Regions from separate parts of the Pseudomonas sp. FW305-3-2-15-C-LB1 genome, predicted to be linked through region 2. Evidence: predicted binding sites of a transcription regulator. Region 2 holds the regulator's gene; the other holds the start of a gene.
The links. The regulator FliA, encoded in region 2, starts transcription of late flagellar genes. The targets are predictions, from matches to a motif close to CTAAAGTTTNNNNNNNNNNNGCCGNTAA.
Positions count from the first base shown of each region.

Region 1: AC3WP7_RS13160 (methyl-accepting chemotaxis protein) is a predicted target of FliA. The motif match lies at 5,493-5,520, and genes of this name have one in related genera.

Region 1 covers NZ_JBYSZX010000005.1:366,563-375,332, forward strand. Annotated here, with positions in the region: gene AC3WP7_RS13125 (FMN-dependent NADH-azoreductase) at 1-265, opposite strand, end outside; gene AC3WP7_RS13130 (AraC family transcriptional regulator) at 385-1,311, opposite strand; gene AC3WP7_RS13135 (NAD-dependent succinate-semialdehyde dehydrogenase) at 1,469-2,848, shown strand; gene AC3WP7_RS13140 (LysR substrate-binding domain-containing protein) at 2,908-3,816, shown strand; gene AC3WP7_RS13145 (MmcQ/YjbR family DNA-binding protein) at 3,813-4,169, shown strand; gene AC3WP7_RS13150 (DUF1294 domain-containing protein) at 4,158-4,541, opposite strand; gene AC3WP7_RS13155 (undecaprenyl-diphosphate phosphatase) at 4,538-5,368, opposite strand; gene AC3WP7_RS13160 (methyl-accepting chemotaxis protein) at 5,588-7,222, shown strand; gene pnuC (nicotinamide riboside transporter PnuC) at 7,451-8,014, shown strand; gene AC3WP7_RS13170 (AAA family ATPase) at 8,011-8,559, shown strand; gene AC3WP7_RS13175 (MarR family winged helix-turn-helix transcriptional regulator) at 8,521-8,770, opposite strand, start outside.
Region 2 covers NZ_JBYSZX010000002.1:264,458-273,227, forward strand. Annotated here, with positions in the region: gene AC3WP7_RS05010 (protein-glutamate methylesterase/protein-glutamine glutaminase) at 1-591, opposite strand, end outside; gene AC3WP7_RS05015 (chemotaxis protein CheA) at 640-2,841, opposite strand; gene AC3WP7_RS05020 (protein phosphatase CheZ) at 2,853-3,641, opposite strand; gene AC3WP7_RS05025 (chemotaxis response regulator CheY) at 3,660-4,034, opposite strand; gene fliA (RNA polymerase sigma factor FliA) at 4,204-4,944, opposite strand; gene fleN (flagellar synthesis regulator FleN) at 4,941-5,774, opposite strand; gene flhF (flagellar biosynthesis GTPase FlhF) at 5,881-7,197, opposite strand; gene flhA (flagellar biosynthesis protein FlhA) at 7,210-8,770, opposite strand, start outside.

The DNA of each region.
Region 1 (8,770 bases), on a different contig from region 2:
CTGCGTCGGCGGCGAGGAATTCAGCCAGCGACGAAGCGCTCAGGTCAGCCTCATGCTTCTGCGCGGCATCACGCAGTTCGGCGGCGGTGCCTAGGGCGCCGAGGGTTGCGCCGGAAAAGTGGTTGATGCCTTCGCTGGCCAGGTCACGGTAGGTCACTTCCACACCCGGTTCAGCCGCTTGCCAGGCCTTGACCACGCCCGCGCTGAGCTGACGGGACGCCGAGTTGTCGCCGAGGATGCTGGAATCGATATGCAACAGTTTCATGCGGAATCTCCAAGTGAGGATCGCCGTGGGGCGTTCGAGTGAGGTTCATCCTACAGATGATCCGAATAAAGGATTAGACCATTGAAACGCGACTGTTTGTCCCGCCAGCAGGACAATGTTCAATGGGACGACACGTAAATCGACGCCGACGCAGGCGCCGGCAACGCATAGGTGCGTTTCATCCACTGGATTTCCGCCTGGGGTGTGCGCCCGAAGAAGCGCTTGAACTCGCGACTGAACTGCGAAGGGCTTTCATAGCCGACCTTGGCACTTGCCGTGGCGGCGCTGATATCGCTGCGCAGCATCAGCAAACGCGCCTGGTGCAGGCGCGTGGACTTGAGGTACTGCATCGGCGAGGTGTCGGTGACCGTGCGGAAATGCGCGTGAAAGCTCGGCACGCTCATCATCGCCTCCCGGGCCAACGCCTCCACGTCCAGGTGCTGGGCATAACACCCATGGATCTTGCGAATCGCCCGCGCCACCTTGCCGAACTGCCCCTGGCGATTCAACGCGGCGCGCATCGAACCGCCCTGCTCGCCCGTGAGGATCCGGTAGTAGATTTCGCGCATCAACGCCGGGCCAAGGATGTGCGCGTCCATCGGCGTGCCCATGGCTTGCAGGAAGCGCAACAGCGACTCGCTGAGCAAGTCATCCATGGGCGATGAATACATGCCCCGCGGTTTGGCGTCGACCAGCGCCGGAAACTCATCCAGCGCCACCATCAGTTCGGCCGCGAGGGTGAAGTCCAGGCGCAGGTACACCGCCAGCATGGGCTCGGCTTCGCTGGCGTCGGTCTCCATGGTGAACGGCACCGGCACTGACACCACCAGGTAATGCCGGGCGTCGTACAGGTAAACCTCCTCCCCCAGGTAACCGCGCTTGCGCCCCTGGCAGACCATCACGATGCCGGGGTCATACAGCACCGGCACCCGCTGCAAGGGGCGGTTGGAGCGCAGGAAGCGCACGTCATCCAGAGCGCTGAGGTTATAGCCCTCGACAGGCGCCAGGGTGTCCATCAGCGCGATGATTCTGTCTGTACGGTCCATGGATCCTGGCCTCTGTGCAAAGTGCCACGGTAGCGCGCAATCCGCATCCAGGCTACGGCCTCATAGGAATAGGCAATCAGCACATTGGAATGGATATTCGCTCAAACACTGTCTCTGCGTAGCCTGGAACCGCACTTTCAGCCCTCGGAGACTCCCCATGCTTATCGTCTACAACCCTGCTACCGGCGAAGAAGTCGGCCGCGTCGCCCAGAACACCACCCACCAGGTCAAGGCCGCCGTCGACCGTGCCTGTGCCGCCTTTCCCGCATGGTCGTCCAGGCTGGCCAAGGAGCGCAGCGACCTCCTGCGCCACTGGCATGACGCGGTCAAGGCCGACAAGGAAGCCTTCGCCGAATTGCTCTGCCGCGAAAACGGCAAATGCCTCAGTGAAGCCCGTGGCGAGATCGACTACGGCCTGGGCTTTATCGAGTGGTATGCCGAAGAGGCCAAGCGCGTGTACGGCGACACGATCCCTACCCATGACCGCAACGCCAATGTGCTGGTGACCAAGGAAGCCATCGGCCCGGTCGCGGCCATCACCCCATGGAACTTCCCGTTCATGATGATCACCCGCAAGGTCGCCACGGCCCTGGCCGCCGGTTGCACCATGGTGATCAAACCCGCCGAGGATACACCGCTGACGGCCTTCAAATTGCTGGAGTACGCACGCAAGGCTGGCATCCCCGAAGGCGTGCTGGAGGTGGTAGCGGGCGACCCCAGGGAGATCGGCCTGATCCTCACGGGCGACCCGCGTATCCGCAAGATCTCGTTTACCGGTTCCACCGGCGTTGGCAAATTGCTTGCCGCACAATGCGCGGCAAGCATCAAGAAGATGACCCTGGAGCTGGGCGGCAACGCGCCGTTTATCGTGTTCCAGGACGCCGATCTGGATGAGGCGGTGAAGGGACTGGTCGGTGCCAAGCTGCGCAACTCAGGCCAGGTATGCATCTCGCCGAACCGGATATTTGTGCAGCACAGCATCCTCGAGGACTTCATCCAGCGCGTGCAGCATGCAGTGGCCGGGATCGAAGTGGACCAGGGCCTGCGTGAAGGTTTTGTGGTCGGCCCGCTGGTCAATCAAGCGGGCTTTGACAAGGTCGTGCGCCTGGTGGAAGCCGCCAAGGCTGCCGGAGCCAGCGTGCTGATGGGCGGCAGGCCCCACGCCAAGGGCGGCCTGTTCTACGAGCCGACGGTGTTGACCGGTTTGCGGGACGACTCCCCCCTGGCGACCGAGGAGATCTTCGGGCCGGTGTTCGCCATCTACTCGTTCAAGGACGAAGAAGAAGTGATCGCCCGCGCCAACCAGACGGAGTTCGGCCTGGTCGCCTATGCCTACACCAGCGCGCTGGGGCGATCGTTGCGCCTGTCGTGCCAGTTGGAGGCCGGGATGGTGATTCTCAACTCAGGCTCGGTCGGCACCGCGTCGGTGCCGTTTGGCGGGATCAAGCAGTCCGGTTATGGCCGCGAAGGCAGCTATTACGGGATCGAAGAGTATGTGCAGGTAAAGTATGTGTTGATGGGCGGTGCGCATTTGTAGTGGATTTGCCCTCGTCAGGCGCGGATAGTTCGTCCCATTGACAGGACAATGGGCTGACCATGCAAGACCTCAACGACCTCTATTATTTCGCCAAAGTCGTCGAAGCCGGCGGTTTCGCCGCCGCCGGCCGGCTGCTGGGAATTCCCAAGTCGCGGCTGTCGCGGCGCATCGCCGAGCTGGAAGAGCGCCTCGGTGCACGCCTGCTGCAACGTACCACCCGCCAGCTTACCCTCACCGCCGTCGGCGAACGCTACCTGCGCCATTGCCAGGCCATGCTGCTGGAGGCGGAAATGGCCGATGAGGCCGTGGCCAGCATGTCCAGCGAGCCCCGTGGGCGACTGCGGGTGAGCTGCCCGGTGGGCATGGCCCAGCACATCCTGCCGGAGCTGGTCGCCGGTTTTCTTGCCGCCCACCCGCAGGTGCAGTTGGAGATGACCCTGGTCAACCGCCGCGTCGACCTGGTGGCCGAAGGCATCGATGTGGCCTTGCGCGTGCGTGAGCTGGGCGATGAGGACCCGCTGTTGGTGACCAAACGCCTGCGCCAGGCCCAGACCGTGCTGGTGGCCAGCCCCGCACTGATGCTCGGGCGTCAGGTCACGACCCTGGACGACCTCAAGCAGCTGCCGATCCTCGGTGCACTGGAGGCGGACCGGCTGGTGCACCAGCGCATTCTCGATCCCCTGGGCAACGCCCACGACCTGGCGATGGAAGCCCGCCTGGGTATCGACGACTTTATCGTGCGCAAAGCCAGCGCCATCATGGGCCTGGGCTTTACCGTACTGCCGATGATGTACTGTGAAGAGGAACTGGCAAACGGCCGGTTGGTGCAACTGTTGCCCGAATGGTCGTTGCCGGGCGGTTGGCTCCAGGCCGTCTACCCGCATCGGCGCGGCGTGCTGCCGGCGATCCGGGCCTGGATCGACTACCTCGAAGAAGGTTTCAAAGGCTGTGGAGACCGCTTGCTATGAAGATGACCGAAGCACAAGTCGCGGCGTTCTGCCTGGCGCTGCCCGGCGCGCGCGAAGACTACAAATGGGGCGGCGTGCGGGTGTTCTCGATTGCCGGCAACAAGATGTTCGCCCTGCAAAACCTGCGTGGTGAATCGCTGGCGTTCAAGGTCGACAAGGAGCTGTTCCTCGGCCATGTGGATCGCCCCGGCATCCACCCGGCGCCGTACCTGGCGCGTGCACAGTGGATCATCATGAACACGCCCTACCCGCTGGGCGCCGAAGAACTGCGCGGCTTGTTGCAGCGTTCCCACCAGTTGGTGGTGAGCAAGTTGCCCAAGCGCACGCAGGTCGGGTTGCGGCTAGAGGACTGAGAGCAAGGTGCCGCCGAGGAACAACTGGTCCAACCAGAACACCTCATGCAACAGCACGATCACCCAGAACAGCACCTGGTACGACACCTTGCGCGTCTTGTGCCGGAACACCTGCTGGGCAATCAACGCTCCCGGCCAGCCACCCGCCAGCTCCACGGCGTGCAGGATGTTTTCCGGGGTGCGCCAGCGGTCGGTCTGCGCTTTGCGCTTGTCGCTCCAGTACAGGAAAAACGCGATCACGCTGACGACACCATAGGCGGCCAGCGGGATCAGCGTCTCGCCGCGATACCAGACCAGCGCGGCCCCTATCAACGGCGGCGCGCACAACAGCGCGAAGATCGCCGCCTTCAAACGCGGATACTGGATGTTCAAGGCTTGACCGCCGTCCAGTCGATCCAGCCGAACTGCCAGGTCGCCAGGATCAGCAGGCCGAATGCGATGCGGTACCAGGCAAATGCCGCGTAGCTGTGGCTGGCGATGAACTTGAGCAAGCCCTTGACCGCAATCATCGCGAAGATGAACGAGGTCACGAAGCCGATGGCGAACACCGGGAAATCCGCTGGCTGGAACAGGTCACGGTACTTGTAGCCCGAGTACAGCGCAGCACCGACCATGGTCGGCATGGCCAGGAAGAACGAGAACTCGGTCGCGGTCTTGCGCGACAGGCCGAACAACAGGCCGCCAATGATGGTCGCACCGGAGCGCGACGTGCCGGGGATCATGGCCAGGCACTGGGCGAAGCCGATCTTGACCGCATCTTTCCAGGTGATCTCGTCGACGGTGTTGGCGTGGCTACGGTGCTGACGCTGCTCGGCCCACAACATGATGATGCCACCTACCACCAAGGCGGTTGCCACGGTGATCGGGTTGAACAGGTAGTGCTTGATAAGGTCGGCGAAGATCACCCCCAACACCACTGCCGGCAACACGGCAATGATCAGGTTGATGGTAAAGCGCTGGGCATTGCGCTGGGTCGGCAAACCGATGACCACGTCGAGAATCTTGCGGCGAAACTCCCAGACCACGGCAAGGATCGCACCCAACTGGATGATGATGTTGAAGGCTTCGAAACGCTCGCCGCCGAAGCCGATCAAGTCGGCGACGATGATCTGGTGGCCGGTGCTGGAAATCGGCAGGAACTCGGTCAGCCCCTCCACAACGCCAAGAATCAATGCCTGTATGGCGGTCCAAAAATCCATGCTTCCCCCAAAGGTCTTGCTCTATGGCAAGCCTTGTTGATCTTTTTAATGGTTCACTGACGACAAGACCCGGGGGTGACTCTCACACCCGGTACGCAAAAATCTTGTGAAAAATCAGACAGTACTCAGGTTTTCCGAATACAGGCCGAAAGCCTATCAGACAAGGCGGAAAAGTCGATGCAGCGCCCACAATTATAAAAAGCACGGAGTGACAGGACGATGAACAGTTTGCGCAATATGTCGATCAGCCGGCGCCTCTGGCTGATCCTGATAGTCGCCGTGCTGATGCTGCTGGCCCTGGGTTTATTGATGCTCAAGCAGATCCACGACGACCTTTACCAGGCCAAGCGCCAACAGACCCAACACGTGGTCCAGACCGCCAGCGGGATCCTGACGTTTTATCACGGCCTGGAAACTACCGGCGTCATGACCCGCGAAGCCGCCCAGAAACAGGCCCTGAGTGCCGTGCGCGGTTTGCGCTATGACCATGACGACTACTTCTGGATCAACGACCTCACGCCGGTGATGATCATGCACCCGGCCAACCCCAAGCTCGACGGCCAGAACCTCTCGGCCATCCGCGACCCCGACGGGTTTGCGGTGTTCAACGAATTCGTGAGCCTGGCCAAGGCCAAGGGCGCCGGCATCGTCAACTATCGCTGGCCGAAACCGGGTGCCGAAGCGCCGGTGGCCAAGACCTCGTATATCCAGTTGTTCGAGCCGTGGGGCTGGATCATCGGCTCCGGCGTGTACGTGGACGATGTGCAGGCCGAGTTCAGCGGCCAGGTGTGGAAAGCCTCGTTTATCGGCCTGGGTATCGCGGTGCTCATGGCATTGCTGGTAGCGCTGATCGCCCGCAGCATCGTGCGGCCGTTGCAGGATGCGGTGAACGCCATGGGCAACATCGCCAGCGGCGAAAGCGACCTGACCCGCAGCCTCGACACCCATGGCCAGGACGAAGTCACCCAACTGGCCCGGCACTTCAACAGCTTCACCGCCAAGCTGCGCCAGGTGGTCAGCCAGTTGCAGGAATGCGCCAACGCCTTGGGCCAGTCGTCCCAGGAACTGGGCACCAATGCGACCCAGGCCCATGATCGCAGCCAGCAGCAGTCCCAGCAGATGGAGCTGGTGGCCACTGCCATCAACGAAGTCACCTACGGCGTGCAGGACGTAGCCAAGAACGCCGAACACGCCGCCAGCGAAATGCGCGACGCCCAGGCCCAGGCGCAACAAGGCCAGGTCAATATCGACGGCAGCCTGCAACAGATCGACCAGCTCTCCGGCACCATCAGCCAGGCGGTGGAGGTGATCCGTACCCTGTCCGCCGAAAGCACCCAGATCGGCAGCGTGCTCGAAGTGATCCGCTCGATCGCCGACCAGACCAACCTGCTGGCCCTCAACGCGGCAATTGAAGCGGCGCGTGCCGGCGAGCAAGGCCGCGGCTTTGCCGTGGTGGCCGATGAAGTGCGGCTGCTGGCCCAGCGCACACAAAAGTCCACCGCCGAGATCCAGGGCATGATCGAGCGCCTGCAGGGCCACTCGGAAGCGGCGGTCAAGGTGATCAGCGACAGCCACAGCGCCTCCCAACTGACCATCGAACAAGCCGGCCAGGCCGGGGCCAGCCTGACCGCCATCGGCCAGGCATTGCGCAACCTCAACGGCCTCAACGCCTCGATTGCCAGCGCGACGCTGCAACAGGCCCATGTGGTGGAAGACATCAACCAGAACGTCACCCAGGCGGCCGGGTTGTCCCACAGCACGGCACTGGCGGCGGAGCAGTCGAGTCTGGCAAGTGCACAGTTGCGTGGCCTGAGCGACCAGCTCGACGGCCTGCTGCGCCAATTCAAGATCTGATGCTGCTTGTGGCGAGCCCGCTTAATGTGGCGAGCGGGCTCGCCCCGCGTTGGGCTGCACAGCAGCCCTAAAACCAGACACCGCATACTGTCAGACAGTACGCGGCGTATTTAGTGGGGCTGCTACGCAGCCCAACGCGGGGCAAGCCCGCTCGCCACAGAGATAATGCCCGCAGCATTCTTCTTTGGTTACAATCCCCGCCCTCTCCCACTCTCCCAAGGAACCACCATGTCCGGGCTTGAACTGTTCGCCGCCGCCCTCGGGGTGATCGCGGTGTGGCTGACCGTCAAGCAAAACCCCTGGTGCTGGCCCATCGGCCTGGTCATGGTGCTGCTGTACACCTGGGTGTTCTTCGATGTGAAGCTCTATTCCGACATGCTCTTGCAGGTGGTCTACGCCGCGCTGCAGGTCTACGGGTGGTGGCAGTGGACCCGCGCCGGCGAGGTCAAGCAAGGGCGCCAGGTCACCAGCCTGGGCGTGCCGGCGATCATGGCCAGCCTGGCCGCGGGCGCAGTGGGCAGCCTGTTGCTCGGCGCCGCCATGGCGCACTGGACCGATGCCGCCCAGCCCTGGCTGGACGCCGCCCTCACCGGCTTCAGCCTGGTGGCGCAGATGTGGATGGCGCAGAAACGCGTGCAGTGCTGGCCACTGTGGATCGCAGTGGATGTGATCTTCGTCGGGCTGTTCCTCTACAAAGGCCTGTACCTTACCGCCGCGCTCTATGCACTGTTTACCGTGATCGCCGTGCAAGGCTGGCGTGAATGGCGCGCCGATCCGGCGTTGCACGCATGAAGGTGGTGGTACTGGCCGGCCCGGAATCCAGCGGCAAAAGCTGGCTGGCCGCAGAGTTGCAGGCGCATTTCGGCGGGTTGATGGTCGGTGAATATGTGCGCCATTTCATCGATCACCATCAGCGCGACACCACCCTGGCCGATATCCCGGCCATTGCCCGTGGTCAACTGGCCTGGGAAGACGCCGCCCGCGCCCAACAGCCTGCGCTGTTGATCCTCGACACGCATTTGCTGACCAACAAGCTCTGGAGCCAGACCCTGTTCGGCGACTACCCGGCCTGGCTCGACAGCGAACTGCTGGCCCGCCATTACGACCTGCACTTGTTATTATCGCCGGAGGATGTGGAATGGACCGCCGACGGGCAGCGCTGCCAGCCGGACCTGGCGGATCGCCGAGCGTTCTTCCGTGGCAGCCTGGAGTGGCTCGAACACCATCAGCAGCCCGCCCTGGTGATTCGTGGTCATTGGGCACAGCGCCGCGCCACCGCGTTGGCCGCGGTTGAACAGCTACTCGCTGGCACGCTCCAGGTTGGCATTCACCCTTAGCAGCAACGCCAGCAAGGTCGCCTCCTCCTCTTCACTGAACCCCTCCAGCGCCTGCGCGCTGCCTTGCAGCATGATCGCGCGGGCGGCGGGCATGCGTTCGCGCGCCGCGTCGGTCAGGGTAATCAAGCGGCTGCGTTTATCAGCCGGGTCAGCCACCCGCTCGATCATGCCGTCACGCTCCATACGGCCCAGCAACTGGGCCATGCTCGAC
Region 2 (8,770 bases):
GATGGCGACCAGCTTGTAGGCCTTGCGCTTGGGTGCGGGCGAATGCGAAGACGCAGGCGCCGCCGTGCGAGCGGGTGCCACCGCAGGCCGTGCCACCGGCGCAGGCGCAGGGCGCGCAAACGACGATGTCGGTGCCGCTGGAGCCGGTGCTGGCGCAGCGGTTGGCGCAGGCGCGCTGAACAGGCTGCGACGGTTACTGCGCGAAATGCTGTGCACTTTCTCGCAGAGCATCTGCTTGACCTTCTCGGGGTTGCGCGAGATGTCTTCGAAATTCTTCGGCAGGAAGTCCACCGCGCCGGCGTCCAGCGCATCCAGGGTGACCCGGGCGCCTTCGTGCGTCAGCGAGGAAAACATCAGGACCGGGGTCGGGCAGCGTTGCATGATGTGCCGGACTGCCGTGATGCCATCCATCATCGGCATCTCGTAGTCCATGGTGATCACGTCCGGTTTCAACGCAATGGCTTGATCAATCGCCTCTTTGCCGTTGGTGGCCGTGCCGACCACCTGGATCGTTGGATCGGCGGAAAGAATTTCCGAGACGCGGCGGCGGAAGAAACCCGAATCGTCCACCACCAGGACCTTGACTGCCATAAACACTCCGTTAGGCGGGGCGGGCACTACCGCCCTGCCCCACCAGAATCAAATACGCCGAGCGGCGTAACGCTTGAGCATGCTCGGAACATCGAGAATCAGCGCGATCCGACCGTCACCGGTGATGGTCGCACCCGACATGCCCGGGGTTCCCTGCAGCATTTTGCCCAAAGGCTTGATGACCACTTCTTCCTGGCCAACCAGTTGATCGACGACAAAGCCGATGCGCTGGGTGCCCACGGAGAGAATCACCACATGGCCTTCGCGCTGCTCTTCATGCTTGGCCGATGCCACCAGCCAGCGCTTGAGGTAGAACAGGGGCAATGCCTTGTCGCGCACGATCACCACTTCCTGGCCGTCCACCACGTTGGTGCGCGACAGGTCGAGGTGGAAGATTTCGTTGACGTTGACCAGCGGGAAGGCGAACGCCTGGTTGCCCAGCATCACCATCAGGGTCGGCATGATCGCCAGGGTCAACGGCACCTTGATGACGATCTTGGAGCCCTGGCCCTTGGTCGAGTAGATGTTGATCGAGCCGTTGAGCTGGCTGATCTTGGTCTTCACCACGTCCATGCCGACGCCACGGCCGGACACGTCGGAAATCTCGGTCTTGGTCGAGAAGCCCGGGGCGAAGATCAGGTTGTAGCACTCGGTGTCGGTCAGGCGGTCGGCGGCGTCCTTGTCCATCACGCCGCGCTTGACCGCGATGTTGCGCAATATGGTCGGGTCCATGCCTTTGCCGTCGTCAGTGATCGACAGCAGGATGTGGTCGCCCTCTTGCTCGGCAGCCAGGATCACCTTGCCGTTGCGCGACTTGCCCGAGGCTTCGCGCTCTTCCGGGGTTTCCACGCCGTGGTCCACGGCGTTGCGCACCAAGTGGACCAGCGGGTCGGCCAGGGCCTCGACCAGGTTCTTGTCGAGGTCGGTTTCTTCGCCCACCAGTTCCAGGTTGATTTCTTTCTTCAGCTGACGCGCGAGGTCGCGAACCAGGCGCGGGAAGCGCCCGAAGACTTTCTTGATCGGCTGCATCCGCGTTTTCATCACGGCGGTCTGCAGGTCGGCGGTCACCACGTCGAGGTTCGACACGGCTTTCTGCATGGCTTCATCGCCGCTGCTCAGGCCCAGGCGCACCAGGCGGTTACGCACCAGTACCAGTTCGCCGACCATGTTCATGATGTCGTCCAGGCGCGCGGTATCCACCCGCACGGTGGTCTCGGCTTCACTGGCAGGCTTCTCGGCTGCCGGTGCCGGGGCGGCGCGCGCCGGAGCAGGTGCGGCGGCCGGGGCCGGTGCTGGCTTGGCGGCTGGAGCAGGCGCAGCGGCCTTGGCGGCGGCCGGTGCAGCTGTCGCAACCGCAGCGGCCGGGGCCACTTCACTGAACTTGCCCTTGCCGTGCAATTCGTCCAGCAGGGATTCGAACTCGTGATCGGAGATCAGCCCATCGCCCGCAGGAGCGGCACTGGCAGCAGCCGGTGCCGCAGCCGTGGCGGCGACTTCCGGCAAGGCGTCGGCCGCGAAGGTGCCCTTGCCATGCAGTTGGTCGAGCAATGCCTCGAATTCATCGTCGGTAATATCGGTGCTGGCGCTGGCCGCCGGTGCATCCGCAGCCGCAGCGGCGGGTGCCACGGCGTCGGCCGCGAACTGACCTTTGCCATGCAACTGGTCGAGCAGCGATTCGAACTCAGCGTCAGTGATGTCTTCGCTGGTCGGTGCGGCGACCGGCGCGGCCGGTGCTTGCGCCTCGGCCTTGACGGCACTGAGGGAGTTGAGCAGCTGTTCGAATTCGCTGTCGGTCACATCCGGTTCGGCCTCAACCACAGGCTCCGGCGCGGCTTCAACCACCGGTGCGGCCGACGTGTCGGCAGGCTCCGCATAGCGCGCCAGGGCGGCCAGCAGTTCCGGGGTCGCCGCCGTGATCGGGGCACGCTCACGCACCTCGCTGAACATGCCGTTGACCGCATCCAGTGCTTCGAGAATCACGTCCATCAACTCCGAATCAACGTGACGCTCACCCTTGCGCAGGATGTCGAACACGTTCTCGGCGATGTGGCAGCACTCCACCAGCTCATGGAGCTGGAGGAAGCCGGCGCCCCCTTTTACAGTGTGAAAACCGCGAAAAATTGCATTGAGCAGGTTCGCATCATCCGGTCGGCTTTCCAGCTCGACCAGTTGCTCGGACAACTGCTCTAAAATTTCGCCGGCCTCTACAAGGAAATCCTGAAGGATTTCTTCATCGGCGCCGAAGCTCATGTGGGTGCTCCTTAGAAGCCTAAACTGGATAACAGGTCATCGACATCATCTTGACCCGATACAACGTCTTCACGTTTATCGGCATGAATCTGCGGACCTTCACCCTTGGCGAGATGTTTTTGTGGATCTTTTTCCGAGAGGATCGCTTCGCGGTCATGTTCGATGCCAGCGAAACGGTCAACCTGGCCTGCCATAAGCACCAATTTGAGCAAGTTGCTTTCCACTTCGGTGACCAACTGGGTCACACGCTTGATCACCTGACCGGTGAGGTCCTGGTAATCCTGGGCCAGCAGAATGTCGTTGAGGTTGCTGGAAACCGTACGGTTTTCCTGCTCGCTGCGTGACAGGAAACCGTCGACCCGACGCGCCAACTCGCGAAACTCCTCGGCCCCCACTTCCCGGCGCATGAAGCGGCCCCAGTCGTGGCTCAGGGCCTGGGCTTCAGTGGCCATGCCGTTGACCAGGGGCGTGGCGTTTTCCACCAGGTCCATGGTGCGGTTGGCCGCCGCCTCAGTCAGCCTGACCACATAGGACAGGCGTTCGGTGGCATCGGTGATTTGCGAGATTTCTTCGGCCTGGGGCATGTGCGGGTCAATCTGGAAATTGACGATCGCACTGTGCAGCTCGCGTGTGAGCTTGCCCACTTCCTGGTACAGGCCGCGGTCACGGGTCTGGTTGAGCTCATGGATTAACTGCACCGCGTCGCCGAACTGGCCTCTTTCAAGGCTGTCGACCAACTGGTGAGCATGCTTTTTCAGGGTCGACTCGAAGTCTCCCTGTGACGTTTCTTTATGCTCCATAGCTCCCCCGCGATGGCATTAGCCGTGGATGCGTTCGAAGATTTTTTCGATCTTCTCTTTCAAGGCCAATGCCGTGAATGGCTTGACCACGTAACCGTTGACCCCGGCCTGGGCGGCTTCGATGATCTGCTCACGCTTGGCTTCGGCGGTGACCATCAGCACAGGCAGGCTGCGCAGCTTTTCGTCAGCGCGCACGTGGCGCAGCAAGTCGATACCGGTCATGCCCGGCATGTTCCAGTCTGTTACCAGAAAGTCGATGCTCCCGCTGTTGAGGATCGGAATGGCCGTAATGCCGTCATCCGCCTCGACCGTGTTTGTGAACCCAAGGTCACGCAACAGGTTTTTTATGATCCGCCGCATCGTTGAGAAGTCATCAACGATGAGGATTTTCATGTTCTTGTCCAATTCGACCTCCAAGCAGTCTTAAACGCGCCCAGCACCTGGACGCGCCATTTCAATCAACAGGCATTACACAAAAAGGACTGCCGGGGGCACCACGGGTCGAACCCGCGAAGGCCGGTTGCCCTCGCGGTATCGTCTGCAGTGTCCCCACACTGCCTGTTCAGCGCGCTCGCCACTCTCCCAAACGCCCCCGCAAGCGGGCTGCGCACTGGCTGTGCAACTGGCTGACCCGCGATTCGCTGACACCCAGGACCTCACCGATTTCCTTGAGGTTCAGCTCTTCGTCGTAGTACAGCGCCAACACCAGCCGCTCACGCTCCGGCAAATTGGCAATCGCGTCCGCCAACGCTCCCTGGAAACGCTCATCTTCCAGGTCACGCGATGGCTCCATATGAGCACTCGCGCCGTCCTCGTGCAGCCCTTCATGTTCGCCGTCCTGCAACAGGTCGTCGAAACTGAACAGGCGGCTGCCCAAGGTATCGTTCAAAATCCCGTAGTAATCGTCGAGACTCAATTGGAGTTCGGCCGCAACTTCGTGATCTTTAGCGTCGCGACCGGTTTTTGCTTCAATTGCGCGAATTGCGTCACTGACCATGCGTGTGTTGCGGTGTACCGAACGCGGCGCCCAGTCACCTTTGCGCACTTCATCGAGCATCGCGCCACGGATGCGGATGCCCGCATACGTCTCGAAACTCGCCCCCTTGCTCGCGTCGTATTTGGTCGACACTTCGAGCAGGCCGATCATGCCCGCCTGGATCAGGTCTTCGACCTGCACGCTGGCGGGCAGGCGTGCCAGCAGGTGATAGGCAATGCGCTTGACCAGGGGCGCGTAGCGCTCGATCAACTCGCCCTGGCTGTCACGGGCAGACTTCTTGTAAGCGTTGTAGCCGGTCGCTGTCATAGCACGGGTCCTGCGCTCGTCTGATGCACCAATCGCTCGACGAAAAACTCCAGATGCCCCCGGGGGTTGGCGGGCAACGGCCAGGTATCGACCTTCTGGGCAATAGCCTTGAACGCCAGTGCACACTTGGAACGAGGGAATGCTTCGTAGACTGCACGCTGCTTTTGCACAGCCTTGCGCACACACTCGTCGTAGGGAACTGCGCCGACGTATTGTAAGGCGACATCGAGGAAACGATCCGTGACCTTGGTCAACTTGGCGAACAGGTTGCGCCCTTCCTGCGGACTCTGGGCCATGTTGGCCAGGACGCGGAAGCGGTTCATGCCGTAATCACGGTTAAGCAGTTTGATCAGGGCGTAGGCGTCGGTGATCGAGGTGGGTTCATCGCAGACCACCAGCAACACTTCCTGCGCGGCGCGCACGAAGCTGACCACGGATTCGCCGATCCCGGCGGCGGTGTCGATCACCAGCACGTCGAGGTTGTCGCCGATGTCACTGAAGGCCTGGATCAGGCCGGCATGCTGCGCCGGGCTCAGGTGCACCATGCTCTGGGTGCCGGAGGCGGCCGGGACGATGCGGATGCCACCGGGACCTTGCAGCAGCACATCGCGCAGCTCACAACGGCCCTCGATCACATCGGCAAGGGTGTGCTTGGGCGTCAGCCCCAGCAGAACGTCGACGTTCGCCAACCCCAGGTCAGCATCCAGCAGCATGACGCGACGGCCAAGCTCTGCCAGGGCCAGGGACAAATTCACTGACACGTTAGTTTTTCCGACGCCACCTTTGCCGCCGGTCACCGCGATCACCTGTACGGGATGCATGCTGCCCATTTTATTTCTTTACCTTGTCTTGCTTAGACGCAGGCTACATGGCTTGGCCGCGTGAATCGCTTGCAGACCATCGATGTAGATACTTTTCACGGTGTTCATACCGTCCTCAACCTACCCGCTTCGCCGGGTTGTGGTAGAGGTCGGCGAACATATCGGCCATCGCTTCCTCGCTAGGCTCGTCTTGCATTTGCACGCTGACTGCACGGCTGACCAACTGATGACGGCGCGGCAGATGCAGATCATCCGGGATCCGCGGCCCGTCGGTCAGGTAGGCGACCGGCAATTCATGACTGATGGCCAGGCTCAGCACCTCGCCCAGGCTCGCGGTTTCGTCGAGCTTGGTGAGGATGCAACCGGCCAGGCCGCAGCGCTTGTAACTATGATACGCAGCGGTAAGAACCTGTTTCTGGCTGGTGGTTGCAAGCACCAGGTAATTTTTCGACTTGATGCCACGCCCGGCCAGGCTTTCCAACTGCATGCGCAAGGCCGGGTCGCTGGCTTGCAGGCCGGCGGTATCGATCAGCACCACGCGCTTGCGCAGCAGCGGGTCGAGGGCGTTGGCCAGGGACTGGCCCGGGTCGACATGGGTCACCGGCACATTGAGAATGCGGCCCAGGGTCTTGAGCTGCTCCTGGGCACCAATACGGTAGCTGTCCATGCTCACCAGCGCGATATTCTGAGCGCCGTACTTGAGCACGTAACGGGCGGCCAGCTTGGCCAGGGTGGTGGTCTTGCCCATGCCGGCAGGGCCGACCATGGCGATCACACCGCCCTCTTCCAGGGGTTCGATTTCCGGGGTGGCGATCATCCGCGCCAGATGGGCCAGCAACATGCGCCAGGCCTGGCGAGGCTCTTCGATCTCGGTGGTCAGGGCCAGCAGGTCGCGGGACAACGGGCCGGACAGGCCGATGCGTTGCAGGCGGCGCCACAGGTTGGCCTGTTGCGGTTTGCTGCCTTGCAACTGGTTCCAGGCCAGCGAGCCCAACTGCACTTCGAGCAGTTCACGCAAACCGTTGAGTTCAAAGCGCATCGAATCGAACACGCGCTGGTCAACCGCCGCTGCCGGGGCTGGCGCAGCGGGACGCGGCGGCTCTTTGAAGGTCGGCTCAACCAATGGCTCGGCGGCGGTCAGCGGCAGGCCGGCGAACAACTGACGATTGGTGGTGGCATCGCTGTCGCCACGCATGCTCAGTTCAGCCTGGGCCGAGACGATGCGCGAAGCGGTCTTGCGCAGCTCGTCTTCGAGCTCCATGTTCGGCACGCGCGGCGCCAGGGCCGAAGGGGTGTAATCCAGGGCAGCCGTCAGCTCGACACCGCCGGCAATACGACGGTTGCCGATAATCGCGGCGTCGGCGCCCAGCTCATCACGAACCAGTTTCATGGCCTGACGCATATCGGCGGCGAAAAAACGCTTCACTTGCATAACCCACTACCCTCAGCCGTTGGGCCCTACTGTCGCGACGATAGTCACTTGCTTGTTGTCAGGAATTTCCTGATAAGCCAAAACGTGCAAATTCGGTACTGCCAGGCGCCCAAACCGCGACAACATCGCCCGGACCGGGCCTGCCACCAGCAGGATCACCGGTTGGCCTTGCATTTCCTGGCGTTGCGCGGCGTCGATCAACGAACGCTGCAGCTTCTCCGCCATGCTTGGCTCCAGCAGAACGCCCTCTTCCTGGCCTTGTCCTGCCTTCTGAATACTATTGAGCAATATTTGTTCCAACCTGGGTTCCAAGGTGATCACAGGCAGCTCGGAGTCAAGCCCTACAATGCTTTGCACGATTGCACGCGACAATCCGACGCGCACCGCGGCCACCAGCGCGGCAGTATCTTGACTCTTGGCGGCATTGTTGGCGATAGCCTCGGCAATGCTGCGAATGTCGCGCACCGGCACCTGTTCGGCCAGCAACGCCTGCAATACCTTGAGCAACTGGGACAGCGACAGAATGCCCGGCACCAGCTCTTCGGCGAGTTTTGGCGAGGCTTTGCCGAGCAAACCCATCAATTGCTGGACTTCTTCGTGGCCGATCAGCTCGTGGGAGTGCTTGTACAGGATCTGGTTGAGGTGGGTGGCGACCACGGTGCTGGCGTCCACCACGGTGTAACCCAGGGACTGCGCCTGGCTGCGCTGACTGATTTCGATCCATACCGCGTCCAGGCCAAAAGCCGGATCTTTGGCGGTAATGCCGTTGAGGCTGCCGAACACCTGCCCCGGGTTGATTGCCAGCTCGCGGTCCGGGTAGATCTCGGCTTCCGCCAGGATCACGCCCATCAGGGTCAGGCGGTAGGCGCTGGGCGCCAGGTCAAGGTTGTCGCGGATATGCACGGTGGGCATCAGGAAGCCCAGGTCCTGGGACAGCTTCTTGCGCACGCCCTTGATCCGCGCGAGCAATTGACCACCCTGGTTGCGGTCCACCAGCGGAATGAGGCGGTAGCCGACTTCCAGGCCGATCATGTCGATCGGGGTCACGTCATCCCAGCCCAGCTCCTTGGTTTCCTGGGCGCGGGCAGGGGATGGCAGCAGTTCCTGCTGGCGCGCAATCTCCTGCTGGGCCTGGACCTTGACCGCATTCTGCTTTTTCCAGAACAGGTAGGCCGCACCGCCGGCCAGGGCCGCCATGGTCAGGAACGATACGTGGGGCATGCCCGGCACGATGCCCATGATCGCCATGATGCCCGCCGCCACGGCCAGGGCCTTGGGCGAGGCGAACATCTGCCGGCTGATCTGCTTGCCCATGTCTTCGGAGCCCGAAGCACGGGTCACCATGATCGCCGCTGCTGTGGATAACAACAGTGATGGCAATTGCGCCACTAAACCGTCACCGATGGTCAGCAAGGCGTAGACCTTGCCCGCATCGCCGAAGGTCATGCCGTGTTGGAAGATACCGACGGCCATGCCGCCGATGAGGTTGATGAACAGAATCAGCAGGCCGGCGATGGCGTCACCGCGCACGAATTTGCTGGCACCGTCCATGGAGCCGTAGAACTCGGCTTCC